Regions from separate parts of the Agrobacterium sp. 22-221-1 genome, predicted to be linked through region 4. Evidence: riboswitches for the same ligand, from Rfam matches in the RefSeq annotation. Region 4 holds a riboswitch; each other region holds the start of a gene.
The links. A riboswitch is a leader RNA that binds a small molecule or an ion and turns the genes downstream of it on or off. The one in region 4 is predicted to bind cobalamin.
Positions count from the first base shown of each region.

Region 1: linked by a shared signal. The riboswitch ahead of ACQZ5N_RS05400 (ABC transporter substrate-binding protein) and the one ahead of nrdH (glutaredoxin-like protein NrdH) in region 4 are both predicted to bind cobalamin.
Region 2: linked by a shared signal. The riboswitch ahead of metE (5-methyltetrahydropteroyltriglutamate--homocysteine S-methyltransferase) and the one ahead of nrdH (glutaredoxin-like protein NrdH) in region 4 are both predicted to bind cobalamin.
Region 3: linked by a shared signal. The riboswitch ahead of bluB (5,6-dimethylbenzimidazole synthase) and the one ahead of nrdH (glutaredoxin-like protein NrdH) in region 4 are both predicted to bind cobalamin.

Region 1 is NZ_JBNWCL010000002.1:424,731-427,933, reverse strand. Features, by position in the region: gene argE (acetylornithine deacetylase) at 1-608, opposite strand, end outside; gene ACQZ5N_RS05405 (GNAT family N-acetyltransferase) at 812-1,690, shown strand; cobalamin riboswitch at 1,730-1,964, shown strand; gene ACQZ5N_RS05400 (ABC transporter substrate-binding protein) at 2,123-3,154, shown strand; gene ACQZ5N_RS05395 (FecCD family ABC transporter permease) at 3,151-3,203, shown strand, end outside.
Region 2 is NZ_JBNWCL010000003.1:336,176-339,378, forward strand. Features, by position in the region: gene ACQZ5N_RS07270 (sugar ABC transporter permease) at 1-205, shown strand, start outside; gene ACQZ5N_RS07275 (ATP-binding cassette domain-containing protein) at 224-1,006, shown strand; cobalamin riboswitch at 1,068-1,279, shown strand; gene metE (5-methyltetrahydropteroyltriglutamate--homocysteine S-methyltransferase) at 1,380-3,203, shown strand, end outside.
Region 3 is NZ_JBNWCL010000025.1:4,444-7,646, forward strand. Features, by position in the region: gene ACQZ5N_RS24355 (DUF2865 domain-containing protein) at 1-334, shown strand, start outside; gene bluB (5,6-dimethylbenzimidazole synthase) at 529-1,245, opposite strand; cobalamin riboswitch at 1,323-1,504, opposite strand; gene ACQZ5N_RS24365 (TolB family protein) at 1,705-2,535, opposite strand; gene ACQZ5N_RS24370 (glyoxalase superfamily protein) at 2,724-3,101, shown strand.
Region 4 is NZ_JBNWCL010000007.1:312,942-316,144, reverse strand. Features, by position in the region: gene ACQZ5N_RS13835 (ATP-binding cassette domain-containing protein) at 1-203, shown strand, start outside; gene ACQZ5N_RS13830 (nucleoside triphosphate hydrolase) at 200-829, shown strand; cobalamin riboswitch at 963-1,187, shown strand; gene nrdH (glutaredoxin-like protein NrdH) at 1,444-1,665, shown strand; gene nrdI (class Ib ribonucleoside-diphosphate reductase assembly flavoprotein NrdI) at 1,678-2,076, shown strand; gene nrdE (class 1b ribonucleoside-diphosphate reductase subunit alpha) at 2,088-3,203, shown strand, end outside.

The DNA of each region.
Region 1 (3,203 bases), on a different contig from region 4:
CCGGTCATCAGATGAATGGCGTTCACGCCCTGATCCGGCCGCGAGGAATGGCCGGAGCGACCGCGAATGGTGATGCGTGCGGCGGCCTTGCCCTTGTGGGCGCGCACGGCGCGCAGATTGCTCGGTTCGCCGATGATCGCACCCGCCGGTTTTGCGCATAGCTCCGGCAATCGGGCGATGAGATGGGGAACGCCGCGGCAGCCCGCCTCCTCGTCATAGGAAAAGGCGATGTGAACGGGCCGCTTCAGCGCCATGCGTGAAAATGCCGGTACTGCGGCGAGAACCGTGGCCAGAAACCCTTTCATGTCGGTGGTTCCGCGTCCGTAGAGGCGCTCGCCTTCGGTTCTCAGCGTGAAGGGATCGGAGGACCATTCCGGCTCACCGGCAGGCACCACATCCATATGGCCGGACAGGATGTATCCGCTGGCATCGGTCGGGCCGAAGCTGGCAAAGAGATTGGCGCGGTCGCCCTCCGGGCCGGCAAGCAGCGATACTTTCGCGCCGTGGCTTTCCAGATAATCGGCGATCCATCCGGCGATGTCGCCATTGGCGGTTCCGACCACCGACGGGAAGCCGACAAGACGCTCCAGAATGTCGATTGCGTTCATGGCTGTCTCCGTCGCTTCAACGCCGAAAAGCTTAGAGCGGCCTGCGGCGTTTATCTGCTGAAATACGGGTGATTTCAGTAGATTGTTGTGTCCTTCCAGCGCTTTCGGAAAATTCCTGCTGACGAGGCTGGTTATCTTCGGATGTCGTGAGCTGGGCTACCGGGATCAAGGTTCCGCGCCGGAGGGAATGAGAGCCGTTTGTCATGGAGCTGCTCAAAGTCGATAGTTTCGAGTTGCGGACAGTGGATATCGCCGATGTGGAGGCCGATCATCTACATGCTTTGTCCATGGCTGTAGGATGGCGATATCACGCGAACGAATGGTGTTTCCTACGGCAGTGCGGCGTTGGCCTTGCCGCGCTTGACGAAATCGATCGCGTTGTCGCAACGGCAATGCTGTTTCCCTATGATGAGGGTTTCGCGACGGTCGGCATGGTCATCGTTTCTCCCCGTTTGCAGGGGCAGGGCGTCGCACCATGGCTGGTGGGCCAGCTCACTGCGGGTTACCCTGACGCCGCCCTGCGGTTGAACGCCACGGAAGTCTCGCGACGGCTTTTCGCACGGCTGGGTTTTGCCGGAGATACGGAAAAAGTACATCTCCTGCGCGGCAAGGCGCGCTGCCCTGCCGAGATGCCGACGCTTGGAAGAAAACAGAGAATCGAGCCGCTGTCCGAGGATCATTTGTCCGCCGTGGCGGATCTGGATCGGGCGGCTTTCGGCGTTTCGCGCCGGGGCGTCCTGCACCGCCTTCTCCGGGAAAATACGGGTTACGGCCTGTTCGAGGCCGATCGTCTTGCCGCCTTTGCATTGCGGCGTGCGGCGGGACGGGGCCATATTGTCGGTCCGGTCGTTGCCGGTGACGAGGCGGATGCGATTGCGCTGGTGAGGCGACATTTTTCCGATCTCGACGATCAGCTTGTCCGTCTCGATGCCGTGCGGGATAGCGGTCTTCTGACCGAGTTCCTGGCGCAATCCGGGCTGGTGGTGATCGAAACGCTCACCGCCATGTCGAAAGGCGCGCCGCAACCGGCAGGCTCCGGCTCCGCAAAGATTTTCGCCCTGGCGGGCCCGTCTTTGTGCTGAGGTGCGGCACTATCGCAATTGACGCCCCGCCTCTTGCCCCTTATGTGAGAAAGCGACGGTTCCTGCAGCCGAAAGGCGAAGGGATTAATAGGGAACATGGTGCGGGCGGTCTTTTTCGCCCAATGCCGTGGCTGCCCCCGCAACTGTAAGCGGATTGTCGTTCATCCCCGTGACGCTTCAAGGCGTCATGCCACTGTATTCTCCGGAATGCGGGAAGGCAGATGAGTGACGCAAATCCGTGAGCCAGGAGACCTGCCGTCGAAATATAAACCATCGTTACGGGCGGGGAAGCCCGGAGGAGGAGATTGTAATGTTATTTCATAACATTTCGTTTGCGTCCTATTGCCGTTCTCCGTACAAGACGTCCCGCTGTTGCTGCGCGTTCTGACGCCTGCTGCTCTGGAATAAGATTTACTTTCGACTGGAGAACACATGTTTCATTCTAGACGCCTGCCGGTCCATGCCGGCTTTCTGGCCGCTGCGCTTGCGGTTTTGCCTGTCGCCGCCGCCAATGCTGCCGAAACCACCTATCCCCTGACGATCAACAGCTGCGGTCAGGAGATCACCTTCAAGCAGGCACCCGCCCGCACCGTGTCCGTCGGCCAGAGCACAACCGAGGTTCTTTACCTCCTCGGCCTCGCCGACAAGGTGGTCGGCACGGCGCTGTGGATCGGTCCGGTTCTGAAGGGCTACGAAGAGGCCAATGCCAGGGTCGAGCGTCTGGCTGACAATGATCCGAGCTTCGAGGCGGTCATCGGCAAGAAGCCGGACCTCGTGACGACGCAGTTCCAGTGGCAGATCGGCCCGGAAGGCGTTGTCGGAACACCGGCGCAATTCGCCGAGCTCGGGGTTCCCGTTTATACCTCGCCCGCCGATTGCATGGGCAAGGACAATTCCGGCGGCGGCGACGGCGTGCGCAACACCGTCTTCACCATGGATCTGATCTACCAGGAAATCCGCGATCTCGCCAAAATCTTCAACGTGCAGGATCGCGGTGAAGAGGTCGTTGCCGACCTGAAGAAGCGTGAAGAAGCCGCCCGCGCCAAGATCGCCTCGGCAAATGGCAAGCTTTCTGCCGTCTTCTGGTTCTCCAGCGCCGAGCTGGATATCGATCCCTATGTGGCTGGCCGCAATGGCGCTCCCGGCTACATCATGTCCGCGCTGGGGTTGAAGAACGTCATCGAAAGCGATGAAGAATGGCCGACCGTCGGCTGGGAAACCATCGCCAAGGCAAATCCCTCCATCATCGTTGCCGGCAAGATGGATCGCCGCCGTTTCCCCGCCGATGATGTCGCCGTCAAGCTGAAGTTCCTCGCCACCGATCCCGTGGCCAGCATCATGCCCGCCGTCAAGGAAGGTCATGTGTTCGAGATGGATGCGCAGGCGATGAACCCGACCATTCGCACCATTGAAGGCATCGAAACGCTGGCCGAGGCGATTTCGGCTGCCGGCCTCGCCAAGTGAACGGTCTTTCCATCCATCTCGGCAGGGTAGGGCTGGCTTTTGCCGCGCT
Region 2 (3,203 bases), on a different contig from region 4:
CGCGGCGGCCGTCATCGGCGGCACCTCGCTTGCCGGCGGTGTCGGAACCATAGCGGGCGCGATGCTCGGCGCGCTCGTCATGCAGTCGCTGCAATCCGGCATGGTGCTGGTGGGCATCGATACGCCCTTCCAGCGCATCGTCGTTGGTGTGGTTCTGGTCGTCGCCGTCTGGCTCGACACCATCTACCGCGCCCGCGCCAAGTAAGAACCGAGGAGAACTCCTATGACGGACCAAGTCACGCCCCTCGTGGAAATGCGCAATATTTCCATTTCCTTCGGCGGCATCCACGCGGTGGAAAACGCCTCTGTCGATCTTTTCCCCGGTGAGGTGGTCGCCCTTCTCGGCCACAATGGCGCGGGCAAATCGACCCTTATCAAAATTCTCTCCGGCGCATACCGGCGCGATGGCGGCGATATCCTCATCAATGGCGAGGATGCGGATATCCGCAATCCCCGCGACGCCAAGAAATACGGTATCGAGACCATCTACCAGACGCTCGCCGTGGCCGACAATGTCGATGCGGCCGCCAATCTTTATCTCGGTCGCGAGCTGAAGACGAAATGGGGCACGCTTGACGATGTCGCCATGGAAGCCTCGGCCCGCGAGGTGATGGGGCGTCTCAACCCCAATTTCCGGCGGTTCAAGGAACCGGTGAAGGCGTTATCCGGCGGCCAGCGGCAGTCTGTCGCCATCGCCCGCGCCATTCTGTTCGATGCCCGCATCCTCATCATGGACGAGCCGACGGCCGCACTCGGGCCGCAGGAAACGGCGCAGGTGGGCGATCTCGTCAAGGAGCTGAAACGGCAGGGCATCGGCATCTTCCTCATCAGCCACGATATTCACGATGTCTTCGATCTGGCCGACAGGGTTTTCGTGATGAAGAACGGAAAGGTGGTGGGCCATGCCCGCACGCAGGATGTCACCAAGGACGAAGTGCTTGGCATGATCATTCTGGGCAAGGTGCCGGCCGGTGCGGTGCCGGGGCCGGGTGCGGTCGCGCTCTGAATTAGGTGAAATAAAGATATAAAGATTTCTTTATGTCTATTGACATCGTGACGCCCGTGGTGAGAAATGCGGGTGTCATGGTTCTCCGGGCCTGATTATTTCAATCCTGGAGCTAAGAGGGAATCCGGTGCGCCGACGATCGGCAAGACCGGAGCTGCCCCCGCAACTGTAAGCGGCGAGCCTTTGTCCAACACGTCACTGGGTAACCCCCGGGAAGACGGACAAAGGCGACGACCCGTAAGCCAGGAGACCTGCCAGGACAAAATAACGTCCACGGGCGGGGTGTCCCGGTGGTTGCTGCAATGGTCCGGCAAAGGCCGGGCCTGCACGCGTCCGCTTTACCCATGCCCCCACAACCAAATGGGGTATGACAATGCCAGACAAGACCATTCCAGTCGCATCGCTCGGTTTTCCGAGGATCGGACGCCATCGCGAACTGAAGTTCGCGCTTGAAGGCTTCTGGTCCGGCAAGATTTCCGAGACGGAACTGCTCGAAACCGCTGCCCGGCTGCGTGCCGAAAACTGGGCGCTTCAGCGTGAGAAGGGGATTACCCATATCCCGTCCAACGATTTCTCCCTCTACGATCATGTCCTCGATACGGCCGTGATGGTGGGCGCCATTCCATCCCTTTATGGATGGGCGGGTGGGGATGTTTCCCTCTCCAACTATTTCGCCATGGCGCGCGGCAGCCAGAGCGAAGGGCATGCAGGCTGCGGCCATGGGCATGAAGGACATTCGCATCATGGTCAGGGCGTTCCGGCGCTGGAAATGACCAAATGGTTCGACACCAACTATCACTACATGGTGCCGGAGGTTTCAGAGGATCAGCATTTCGTGCTCACCTCGCAAAAGCCGGTCGACCACTTCCTTGAGGCGAAGGCGCTCGGCATCCATACGCGTCCGGTCATTCTCGGCCCGGTCACGTTCCTGAAGCTTGCCAAGGCGCGCGAGGCAGCCTTCAAGCCTCTCGATCTGCTGGCAAGGTTGCTGCCCATCTATGAAGAGCTGCTGCGTCGCCTGCGAGCGGCCGGTGCCGACTGGGTGCAGATCGACGAGCCGGTCGCCGTGCTCGATCTTTCCGAGGGGGAGCGGCACGCGCTGGCTATAGCCTATCGGGCTTTGTCGAAGGCCGCGCCGGATTTGAAAATCTTGCTCGCCACCTATTTCGGTGGGCTTGAGGATAATCTCGAAGCCGTCGCAGCGCTTCCGGTCGCGGGCCTTCATATCGATCTGGTGCGAGCACCCGATGCGCTGGAGGCGGTGTTGAAGGCTTTGCCGGGAAATCGCGTCCTGTCGCTGGGTGTCATCGACGGCCGCAACATCTGGCGCGCTGATCTCGCTGCAATTATTACCCGATTGGAACCGGTGATCGCGGCACGCGGTGCGGCGGCGTTTCAGATCGCGCCGTCCTGCTCGCTGCTGCATGTCCCGGTCGATCTCGAACTGGAAACCGGCCTCGATGCCGATCTGAAAAGCTGGCTTTCCTTCGCCACCCAGAAGCTCGGCGAACTTGCCACGCTTGGCAGGGCTCTCGGTGAGGGCAAGGCTGCTGTCGCGACGGAACTGGAGGCTGCCTCCAAGGCCGTTGCCGCGCGTGCATCCTCGCCGAAGGTGACGGACGCCGCCGTGCAGAAGCGTATCGCGACGATTGGCGAGGCCGACAGGAAGCGGGTGAGCCCGTTTGCCGAGCGGCAGAAAGTGCAGTCGCAGGCCATTGCGCTGCCGCTTTTCCCGACGACGACCATCGGCTCCTTCCCGCAGACGCCGGAGGTGCGCAAGGCCAGATCGGCGCATTCCAAGGGCGCGCTGACGGATGCGCAATATGAAAAATTCCTGCAGAAGGAAACCGAAATGACCATTCGCTGGCAGGAGGAAATCGGTCTCGACGTTCTCGTGCATGGCGAGTTCGAGCGCAATGACATGGTGCAATATTTCGGCGAACAGCTTTCCGGTTTCGCTTTCACCCAGCATGCATGGGTGCAGAGTTACGGCTCGCGTTATGTGCGTCCACCCATTATTTTCGGCGACGTGTCGCGTCCGAAAGCGATGACGGTTCGCTGGTGGGAATATTCGCAGTCGCTCACCGACAAACCCGTCAAGGGCATGCTGACCGGGCCGGTGACGATCCTCAACTGGTCCTTCGTCCGCGACGATATCGCCAGAAGCCTGACATGCCGCCAGATCGCGCTCGCCATC
Region 3 (3,203 bases), on a different contig from region 4:
CGCTTACAGAAACGCCACGGCAAAAGCGCCAAGCTGCGCCTGCAACATGGCCGCCTATCACAAGGAAATGCAAAAGCAGGAAGAGGCCGCCCGGCCGCAGCCCGAAAAACCCTATTCCGGCATCACCACCATTCCATCACCGCAAGCTGACAAGGCTGAGAAACCCGCCGAACAGCAACAGGCCGCCAAGCCGCCGGAACAGCCCGTTCCCGAACGCGACTATGACCCGAACGACAGCCGCGTCCGCGTCATAGGCCCGAAGTTCTTACCCGACCAGACGGGCCGGATCGACCTGAAGAACCCGGCATTGAAGGGTATACAGCCGCAGCAGTGACATACATCGCGGAGCGAGCGCGCTCCCCTTGCTTCTTCTCCCCGAGGGGGAGAAGTCCGCGGCAGCGGGATGAGGGGGCGGCGTCAGCGATATTCGGAGAGCTTGCCCCCTCATCCGACCCTTCGGGCCACCTTCTCCCCGGCGGGGAGAAGAAACACGCGGCAACGTCCCGCCTTATTCACAGGCCTCCGCTTCTACACCCCGCCCCAGCGGTTACGAAACACCAGTTCCTCCAGCGGCACGCGCTGCCGCCAGCCCTTCACCGCCAGTTCCGGCTCGTTATAGAGCGCATCGACACGGCCGAGGCAAAGCCAGGCGACGATTTCGATATGGTCGGGAATATCGAGAATGGTGCGAATGTCGCTATCGTGGAAAATGCTGACCCAGCCGACGCCGATGCCTTCGGCGCGCGCCGCGAGCCAGAGATTCTGGATGGCGCAGACGGTGGAATAAACATCCGTGCGCGGATTATGGGTGCGGCCCAGCACCACCTTGCCGCCGCGCGTCGGATCGCAGGTGACGCAGATGCTGAGCGGCGCCTTGCGGATGCCTTCAAGCTTGAGACTGCGATAAAGCGCCTGCTGCTCGCCCGTAAACATCGCCGCCGCCTCCTCATTGGCGCGGCTGAAGGCCACGAAGGCCGCCTGACGGATCGCGCCATCGGTGACGAGGGTGAAATTCCACGGCTGCATGAAACCGACCGAGGGCGCGGAATGGGCCGCCTTCAAAAGACGCTCCACCAGATCGTCCGGCAGCGGGTCCGGCAGGAACTGGTCGCGCACGTCGCGACGGGTCTCGATGGCACGATAAATCGCCTCGCGTTCCTCACAGGAAAACGGGCGGGCGGGCGAGAGCGCATGATCGAACGAACTGGCGCAGGGCGGATTGCTTACGGACGAATCGGCTGGCATCGTTTATCCCCAACAATGCGAAGGCCGGGCGCAAATGCGCACCCCGCCTCGACAACAACCTGCCGCCGTCCGCGCGGTTCGGTCTATCCCGTCAGGCCGGTCTTCTGACTAGGCTTCATCCGCCCTTTTCGCCTTCCCGAATTGCTCCAGTGGCTTTAAAAAAGAACGTCCGCCTCACAGCGCTGGGCACGTTCCGGTCTTTCACCGGATTCCCGATTCTCCCGCCGCAACGGCGGGCACCTGACAGGCAAGCTATGGGCAAAAAAGTTTGCGAATGCAAGCTTCTTTGCGGGCGATGCGGCGATGTGACCATGGCACCCCTCACCTCCGTCATTCCGGCCTTGAGCCGGAATCCAGCCAGCCCAAGTCCTTGGGCTGAGAGGAGTCTTTTCGCCGCGCAGACGCGCGTCGACTGGTTTCCGGCTCAAGGCCGGAATGACGGGTCCTCCTTTTACCGCATCATTCCACCGGGAAATACCTGACATAAGCGAACTCATCCCCATCCGGTGACCAGTTGGGCGAGTTCATCGTGCCCTGCCCGCCGAAAAGTTCGAACAGCGTCTCGGCATTGCCGCCATCCATATCCATCAGCCGCACCCGCACATCGAGATCGCGCGGATGATCGAAGACATCGCCGTCATAGGAAACGAACACCACCTTGTCTCCCTTGGGAGACGGGTGCGGAAACCAGTCGCCATAGAGGCTGTCGGTGATGCGCTCGACGGCGGAGCCATCCACCCGCACGCGCCAGATCTGCATCCGCCCGGTGCGGCTGGAATTGAAATAGATCCACTCACCGTCAGGCGAATAATCCGGCCCGTCATTGCGGCCTTCGCCATGGGTCAGCCGCGTCTCGGCACCGCTTGTTATATCCATCGAATAGATGTCGAAGACCTGATCGCGAATGCCGCAATAGGCAAAACCTTTCCCATCCGGCGACCAGCCATGCCAGTAAGAGGGAAGATTTTTCGTCATCAGCCGTGGCGCGCCGCCCGTCGAGGCCATGAGATAAATGGCGCTCTTGCCGAATTCCACCTTGTCGGAAATGGCGTAGCGCGAACCATCCGGCGAAATGCCGTGATCGTTGTTGCAGAGCGTCGCAAAGCCGGTATCGACCTTTTCCGGCGACGCATCACCGGCAAGGGACAGGCGGTAAAGCAGCCCTTCGCTGTTCAGCAGCAGATATTTTCCATCCGGCGACCAGTTCGGTGCTTCGAAAAGATCGGGCGTCTGCCACACCACCCGCATCTGCCGGGTGCGGATGTTGAAGATTTCGATGGAGCTGCGCATTCTGCCTCCCGGGCGTGTCCGTGTCTCGTTCAAAGCGCCCGGTGCAGACATTCCGTTTGCATCCGCCATCGCCATGATTATGATCCTAGGGCGGCAGGCACCGTCCTGCAAATTCAAACCGGAAAAAACGCCAGCGCTCCGGCACCGTCCGCGACCCTTGCCGTTTCTCCTAAAACCGAGGTTCCGCGATGAATACCATCGCCGATCACGGCATCCGCTTCGGCCGGATCGCCGCAATGCTTCCTGTCAAAAACATCGAAAAGGCCCATGATTTTTATGTCGGTGTTCTAGGCTTTGAAAAGACCTCCGAAAACGGCACCCCCGTCGGCTTCATGATCCTCAAACAGGGCAATGCCGAGCTGCACCTGACATTGCAGCCCACCCACAAGGCGGCACCCTTCAATGTGGCGCATATGATGGTGAGCGATGTCGATGCGCTGCATGCGCTCTGCAAGAGCCAGGGCTTGCGCATCATCAAGGGCCTGCAGGACAAGGATTACGGCCTGCGCGCCTTTGTGTTTGAAGACCCGGATGGCAACCGCATCGATGTGGGGCAGGTTATTTGAGATGAGCGAACGGCGCGGGGTTTTCTCCGCGCCGCTTGCTTAAACACGAAGGCTTTTTGTGGAACGAGCGCATGCCCCTTGTTTCTTCTCCCCGCCCGGGAG
Region 4 (3,203 bases):
TTCTGGATGTGCGCTCGAGAGGCCTGCCGATCGTCCTCATCTCGCACAACATGCCGCATGTCTTCGAGGTCGCGGATCGCATCCATATCCACCGGCTCGGCAAGCGCCTGTGTGTCATAAATCCGAAGGACTACTCCATGTCCGACGCCGTCGCCTTCATGACTGGCGCCAAGGAAGCGCCGAAGGAAACGCTTGCCGCATGACGCTGAAGCTTGAAACGATCGCCGAAGACGTTCTTCGGCGGGCAGAAGGTAAATTCCGTTTTATCGTCGCCATTGCCGGTCCCCCTGGGGCCGGCAAATCCACGCTGGCGGATGCCCTTTGTGATGCTTTGCTGGCACGGGGCGAAACGGCCGCCGTCCTGCCCATGGATGGCTTCCATATGGACAATGGCATCCTTGAAGAGCGGGGGCTGCTGCCGCGAAAAGGCGCGCCGGAAACATTCGACGTGCGCGGTTTCCTCGATATCGTCTGCGCCGTCCGCAAGGGCGAGCAGGAGGTGCTTGTTCCGGTTTTCGACCGCTCCCGTGAAATCGCCATAGCGTCTGCTCGTGCGGTTGCGCCGGAAACACGCTTTATCCTTGCTGAAGGCAATTATCTGCTGCTGGACGAGGCGCCGTGGACAACTCTTTCCACAAGCTTCGACCTCACCATTTTTGTAGGGCCGTCCGTCGTGGTGCTTGAGGAGAGGCTGCGGAAAAGGTGGCTGGGCTATGGTCTCGACGAGGCCCAGATCCACGCCAAACTTTTCGAAAACGATCTTCCGAACGGAAAAAGGGTGATCGAAAACGCCCGTCCCGCCGATATCCGCATCGATATCTGGGAATAGATTAACGCTTTTCTCTCTTTGGGCGGCGGCGAGCATGTGCTGTTAAGCCTTTGTTGACCATGTGTTGAATCTTTTTGATCCACAGGGCGGGGCTTTTGTGTGTCTATTCATTGACGCGAAAATTTCCTCATATACTATATGTGGTGTTCGAGGTTCTTCCGATTCGCAAGAGTCGGGAGCTAAGACGGGAATTCGGTGCGTAACGCCATCAAAGGTGAAGCAATGCCGAAACTGCCCCCGCAACTGTAAGCGGTGAGCATCGTTCCGATTTGGGTCACTGGAGCCAAAAGCTCCGGGAAGGCCGGAATAGATGTTGTGACCCGCAAGTCAGGAGACCTGCCTTGAGCGCAAACGTCCACGGGCGGGGTGTCCGGAGGAAGGTGTATGACGCAAATGATTTGCGTGCGCCCTTTTCTGCCCCCTCCAGAACAAGCTTCGGGGTGAAGTCATGCCAGTTCATTTGTTTGAGTTGCTGCGCTCGTCGGCGTAGAGAGTGATTTTACGCGGCTAAAAGCCGCGCACGCCCACCCCAATGACAGATCCATCGCCGCCCGATTGTAATTGCAATCGGCAATGTTGAGCCGTGTCCGAAACCGGCTTCGAAAGAGGAAATCATGACCGTCACCGTTTACAGCAAGCCCGCCTGCGTCCAATGCACCGCCACCTATCGCGCTCTCGACCGCATCGGCGTCCCCTATGAGATTGTCGATATTTCCGAAGATGCGGATGCGCTCGATCATGTCCGCGGTCTCGGTTACATGCAGGTTCCGGTGGTCGTTGCCGGCGAACGCCATTGGGCGGGTTTCCGGCCGGATATGATCGGCTCTATCAGCTGAGGCGGCGGGGCGATGGGCCTGATCGTCTATTATTCCAGCCGCTCTGAAAACACCCATCGTTTCCTTCTGAAACTGGGACGGCGTCTGTTTCGCCTGCCGCTCGGCGCGGAGGAAGATGTTCCCCATGTGTCTGAGCCCTATGTGCTCGTCACCCCCACCTATGGGGGCGGCGGGACGAAAGGTGCCGTGCCGAAACCGGTCATCCGGTTTTTGAACCAGCCCTCCAACCGAAATCTTATTCGCGGCGTCATCGCGGCGGGAAACACGAATTTTGGCGCAGCTTTCGCATCCGCCGGAGATATCGTCTCGCGCAAATGCGCCGTGCCGTTTCTCTATCGCTTCGAGCTTCTCGGCACGGAGGAAGATGTCGCCAACGTCAAACATGGATTGGAACGATTTTGGACACGCTGACCTCGAGCGCCATGCGCAAGGACGCCAAACAGCCGGCAGCCGCAACCCAGAAACCGCTCGATGCGGCTCTGGACTACCACGCGCTGAACGCGATGCTGAACCTTTACGACGAGAACGGAAAGATCCAGCTCGACAAGGATCGCCTGGCCGCCCGGCAATATTTCCTCCAGCACGTCAACCAGAATACCGTCTTTTTCCATAACCTCAGGGAAAAGCTCGATTATCTGGTGACTGAGGGATATTACGAACAGGAAGTGCTGGATCAGTATTCCTTCAATTTCGTCCGTGACCTCTATGACGAAGCCTATGCCCGGAAGTTCCGCTTCCCGACCTTTCTCGGCGCCTTCAAATATTACACTTCCTACACACTGAAGACCTTCGACGGAAAACGTTATCTGGAGCGTTACGAGGATCGCGTCTGCATGGTGGCGCTGGCCCTTGCGCGTGGCGATGAGCAGCTTGCCCGCAATCTGGTCGATGAAATCATTTCAGGCCGCTTCCAGCCGGCAACGCCGACCTTCCTCAACGCCGGCAAGAAGAGCCGTGGTGAGCTGGTCTCGTGTTTTCTGCTGCGTGTGGAAGACAATATGGAAAGCATTGGTCGCTCTATCAATTCGGCGCTGCAGCTTTCCAAGCGCGGTGGCGGCGTGGCGCTGTCCTTAACCAATATTCGCGAATTCGGAGCGCCGATCAAACAGATCGAAAACCAGTCTTCCGGCGTTATTCCCGTCATGAAGCTGCTGGAAGATTCTTTTTCCTATGCCAACCAGCTTGGCGCGCGCCAGGGTGCCGGCGCGGTCTATCTGCATGCCCACCACCCGGATATCATGCGCTTCCTCGATACCAAGCGCGAAAACGCCGACGAAAAAATCCGCATCAAAACCCTGTCGCTCGGCGTGGTGATCCCCGACATCACTTTCGAACTCGCCCGCAACAATGAGGATATGTATCTGTTCTCGCCCTATGACTTGGAGCGTGTCTATGGCGTGCCGTTGACCGAGATTTCGGTCAGCGAAAAATATCATGAAATGGTTGCCGACAGCCGCATCCGCAAGAAGAAGATCAAGGCGCGCGAATTCTTCCAGGTGATCGCCGAAATCCAGTTCGAGAGCGGTTACCCCTATATC